One region of the Pseudodesulfovibrio cashew genome, then DNA from elsewhere that is predicted to be linked to it. Evidence: riboswitches for the same ligand, from Rfam matches in the RefSeq annotation. Region 1 holds a riboswitch; the other holds the start of a gene.

Evidence for each region. Region 1 has a riboswitch for cobalamin ahead of GM415_RS11500 (sirohydrochlorin cobaltochelatase). Riboswitches for the same ligand answer to the same signal wherever they lie in the genome.
Region 2: linked by a shared signal. The riboswitch ahead of GM415_RS09200 (TonB-dependent receptor plug domain-containing protein) and the one ahead of GM415_RS11500 (sirohydrochlorin cobaltochelatase) in region 1 are both predicted to bind cobalamin.

What each region holds. Positions count from the first base shown of each region.
Region 1 covers NZ_CP046400.1:2,565,364-2,567,753, reverse strand. The annotation lists gene GM415_RS11505 (chemotaxis protein CheA) at 1-779, shown strand, start outside; cobalamin riboswitch at 812-989, shown strand; gene GM415_RS11500 (sirohydrochlorin cobaltochelatase) at 1,116-2,105, shown strand; gene GM415_RS11495 (FecCD family ABC transporter permease) at 2,110-2,390, shown strand, end outside.
Region 2 covers NZ_CP046400.1:2,060,383-2,062,772, reverse strand. The annotation lists gene GM415_RS09210 (arylsulfotransferase family protein) at 1-313, shown strand, start outside; gene GM415_RS09205 (hypothetical protein) at 384-605, shown strand; cobalamin riboswitch at 943-1,127, shown strand; gene GM415_RS09200 (TonB-dependent receptor plug domain-containing protein) at 1,239-2,390, shown strand, end outside.

The DNA of each region.
Region 1 (2,390 bases):
CCTGGCGCAAGGGCGACAGCGCCTTCATCCAGGTCAAGGATGACGGCAAGGGCCTCGACCCGGATCGCATCCTGAACAAGGCCATTGAAAAAGGGTTGGCAGAAGAAGACAAGGAATACGAAAAGGACGAAATCCTCAACTTCGTGCTCCAGTCCGGCTTCTCCACCGCCGAAAAGATTACCGACGTCTCGGGACGAGGCGTGGGCATGGACGCCGTGGTCAACTCCATCCGCAACACCCTCGACGGCGACGTGACCATCGAGAGCGAACTGGGCAAGGGCGCGGCCTTCACCATTTCCATTCCGCTTGACCGCTCGGCCAACGAAGGCATCGTGGATGCCCTGGTTGCCAGGGTCGGCGGCGAAACCTACATCGTACCCAGCCGCGACGTGGTCGAAATCTACATGCCCAAGCTGCACGAGGTGGTGGAGCTGCCCGACGGACGCGAGACCGTGGACGTACGGGGCGAGGTCCACTCCCTGCTCCGTCTGGCCGACCTGCTCGACCTGGAGCCCGAAGTAAAGGACATCCGCATGGCCCAGGCCATTGTGGTCCGTGTGGGCGATTACAAGGCCGCCATCCTTGTGGACGAAGTGCTCCGACAGCAGCAGGTGGTCATCACCGGTTTCACCGTGCCCGTGGAGGAGATTTTCCATATCCCCATCCTCGGCTACGGCATGATGGGCGAATCGGATGCACTGGTCATCGACACCGAGGAAATGCTCCAGCACTTTCAGAATCGAGTCCACCAGGGCAAACGCAAGGACGCAACCGAGTAGCCCCGCTTCTTGACTTCACCAGGCGGAAGAGCATAATACAGCGCACTTCAGGTGTTATTGCGACTTGATAGGGAATCCCGTGCGAATCGGGAGCGGACCCGCCGCCGTGACGTCCTTATGAACCGTCTTCACATATGCCACTGGGAGAATCCCGGGAAGGCGAAGACGGGAGGGACCAGCCGGAAGACCTGCCTGAAAACGATACCGGTTTGCCTCGGTGGTACGTGGGCTTGCCGCCAAGGTGACACGAAGGGAAAAAACGGTTCCCCTTCCTCGTATGCGTGAGGAAGGGGATTTTCTTTTCCCCAATCAAGCCCCTCCTCCCAGGGAGGTTCCATGTTCCGTTTTCCGTTCCGCCCGCTCTGCGTGGCGCTGACCCTTTGTCTCGTCCTGACCGCCGCCCCGGCCTTGGCCGGGCACAAGGCCGATGGCGCCGCCAAACAAGCCATCGTTCTGGCTGCTTTCGGCACGTCCTACCCCACGGGCCTCGACTCCATCCTCAACATCAAAACCCGCGTTGAAAAGGCCTACCCCGGCGTGCCGGTCAGGCTGGCCTTCACCTCCTCGATCATCCGCAAAATCTGGAGCAAACGTCGCCATGACCCCGAGTGGCAGAAGGCCAACCAAGACGTTCCGCGAGAGGTCCTGTTTGTGAAAAGCCCGCTGGCCACCGTGGCCGACCTCCAGGACGAGGGATACAAGGATCTCGCGGTCCAGACCCTGCACGTCTTCGCGGGTGAGGAATTCTCCGATCTTACCAATATGATGATCGGCCTTCGCTCCATCCGCACGGTCAAGGCCAAGTCCATTCCCTTCAACAAGCTGCGTCTCGGCCGCCCGGCCCTGGGCATGCCCGGTGACGCTTACCCCTACACCGACGACATCGCCGCTGCGGCTGCTGCTCTCAAGGGCGACGTGGACGAGGCCAAGAAGATGGGTGCCACCCTGGTCTACATGGGTCACGGCAACGACTTCTATTCCACCGGCATCTATTCCGAATTCCAGCACGTCATGCAGACCTCCCACGACTACCCCGTCTTTGTGGGCTGCGTGGAAGGCTTCCCCGGGTTCGATGAACTCGTGGCCGAACTCAAGGCCACAGGGAAGAAAAAAATCCTGCTCAAGCCCTTCATGGTCGTTGCCGGTGATCACGCCTCCAACGACATGGCCGGCGATGAAGACGACTCCTGGAAGGTCATGCTGACCAGGGCAGGCTTCTCCGTAACCACCCAGTTGCGGGGTCTCGGCTCGGTTGACGCCTGGGCCGACCTGTACGTGAACCATCTGAAGGACGCCATGGCACAGAGCCATATGCTCCCCAGGTAAACGAATGCAAAACGCTCCCCGCAATCCCGCCCGCGCCGGTCTGCTGATCGCCCTGCTCGCCCTCTGTCTGGGCGTGCTGGCGATCCTGGCCATGGGTATGGGCTTCATCTCCATCCCGCCGGGCGACGTTATCGCCGCCCTGTGGGACGGGTTGCGGGGAGCGGCAAACCATGCCGACCCGCTTTTTCAAAGTGTAATCCTCGAAGTCCGGCTGCCGCGCATCCTGACCTCCATCTCCGTGGGCGTGGGGCTGGCCGTGGCCGGAACCGTCTTCCAGGGGCTGCT
Region 2 (2,390 bases), 500 kb from region 1:
CAACAACAACATTACGGGCGCGGCTCATCCATCCAGCCGCATAGTGCTGGAGCACGCACCCTCGGGCAAGACCGAGACCATCTACGAGGGAACAGATGCGACCCCCTTCTTCACCGACATAATGGGCAAGCACCAATGGCTGCCCAACGGAAACCTGCTCATCACCGAGACTCGGGGCGGCCGCGCCTTCGAAGTCGCGCCGGGTGGGGAAATCGTGTGGGATTACCACAACGTGGCGGGGGAGAATATCCTGGGAGCCCTGGACGGAGTTCAGCGTCTTCCGGCCCAATTCAACACGATCTTCGGCAGGTAGACCCGGAAGACAAGCCGGACAAATTAACGTATATGCTTGTGCCAGCATATCCAAACCATGAGGTAATCCCATGACCGCCATACTTCTAAGCGTCTGTTTCGTCCTGTTCCTGATAGGCTGTCCCGCCGTTGCCGAGGCCTACATAGGCCCGGGGGCCGGGCTGTCGGCCATCGGCTCCTTTCTCGCGCTGGTCGCGGCGGTGGTGGCGGCTATCTTCGGTTTCCTCTGGTACCCGATCAAGAGGATGATGCGCCGCCGCAAGCAGGACCAGCAGGACGGCAACGGGGAATAACGTTCCGCCGCACAAGATACCATGTTCGCCGACATGCCGGGCCGGGTCCGACGGCGCGATTCCCCGTTCAACGCCACGGCACCTCTCAAGTCGTCGGAAGCGCCGAGCGAACCGTCTCGCGGCATAGCTCCCGATCCGAGCCACGCGAAAGGGGTCCGTTGCGCCACCGGGTATCACAGTATTCTTTACGCAAAGATCGCGGCAGGGCCTGGAAGGACACCCCTCCAGGCCCTGTTTCATTGCCGGAAGCCACACAGCTTGACAGCCGTCCGGTATATTGAATAACTACCCATCTTCGTTGGGCTCTAGCATGTTCACATGTTCGAGCCCGTGGCTATTCCATACATACCTTTCGGGTCCCTGCCTTGCAGGGATAATTGGGAAGTTCGGTGAGAAACCGACGCTGGCCCGCAACCGTGAGAGGGGACGAAAGCCGCACGCAGCCACTGGGAAATTCCTGGGAAGGCGCGGCCGGTAGGATAATCCTCGAGCCGGGAGACCAGCCCAAAAGGTGGATTTTGAAGGCTTCGAGGCAAAGCCTGAGAACACATCCGCCGCCCTTTGGGCCCCGGTCGGTTTTCTCATTATACCCCCTCGGAGCCTCCTGTAACGCTGCAACAGGAGGTTTTTTTCATGCGTGTCGTAGCGATGCTGCTGGCATTTCTCATCTCAACTTCAACAGCCTGGGCGGAGGTCCCCGTCCCAACGGCGTCGGCCGGCGTAATGCCGGAGATCGTGGTCACCGCCACGTCCACCCCGATGCCGGACAGGGAAGTCCCGGTCCAGGTCCAGATCATCTCCTCGGAAGACATACGGAAGTCGGACGCAAAGGACATTTCCGACGTGCTGGCAAAGTATGTCCCCGGCCATTTCCACAAGTACGGCCAGGACTACTCTTCGGTGGGCATTCGCGGCTTCCGGAGCAACAGCATGGTCGGGACCGACCTGAAGAGCAGAACGCTGATCCTCGTTGACGGCATGCGGGCCGGGACAGGCCGCGTCAGCTCCCTGCCGGTGGACAACGTGGACCGTATCGAGGTCGTGCGCGGTCCGGGGTCCGTCATCTATGGCGGCTCGGCCATGGGCGGCGTAATCAACATCATCACCCGCCGGGGCAAGGGAGGGCTCTCCGGAAACGTGGGGGCAGAGGTCGGGACCTTCGGCCAATACCGGCTTGCCGCGAGCGTCTCCGGCGCAACTGACGGTGACACCCTCGGCTACGCTGCCGCTGCCCACGGAGAGCGGCAGGGAAGCTACACCACCGGAGGCGGAGACGAAATCGAGAACTCCCAACTGACCGACCGGGGAGTAGCCGCAAGCCTGACATACCGCCAGGCCGAAGACCGCCGTCTCCATATGGCCGCCATCTGGAACTACGCGGACAAGGGGTCGCCCGGCTCCGGCCGCTACCCAAGCGCCACGGATAACAGCGAGACCGAGTACCAGCGGCTCGCCTTTGACTGGACCACGGATCGCGGCCAAGCCCGGACGGGCTGGTATGCGCGAGGCTACGCCGTGCGGAGCGGCTATGTCTGGAACGAACACGACACGGAAATCGACACCATCTCCGGCGGATTGAGGAGCGGGGTGGACATCACCACGGGTGAGTTCGGCAGCCTCCTCGTTGGAATCGAGTATGACAGGATCGAGGAGAAGCAACGGGAAAGCGTCTGGGGACCCAACACCCGCTACGACAACTACGCGCTGCTGGCGGAACAACGCATCACCGCAGGCGACTTCATCTTCTATCTCGGCGGCCGCCTGGATGACTACAACATGAAGATG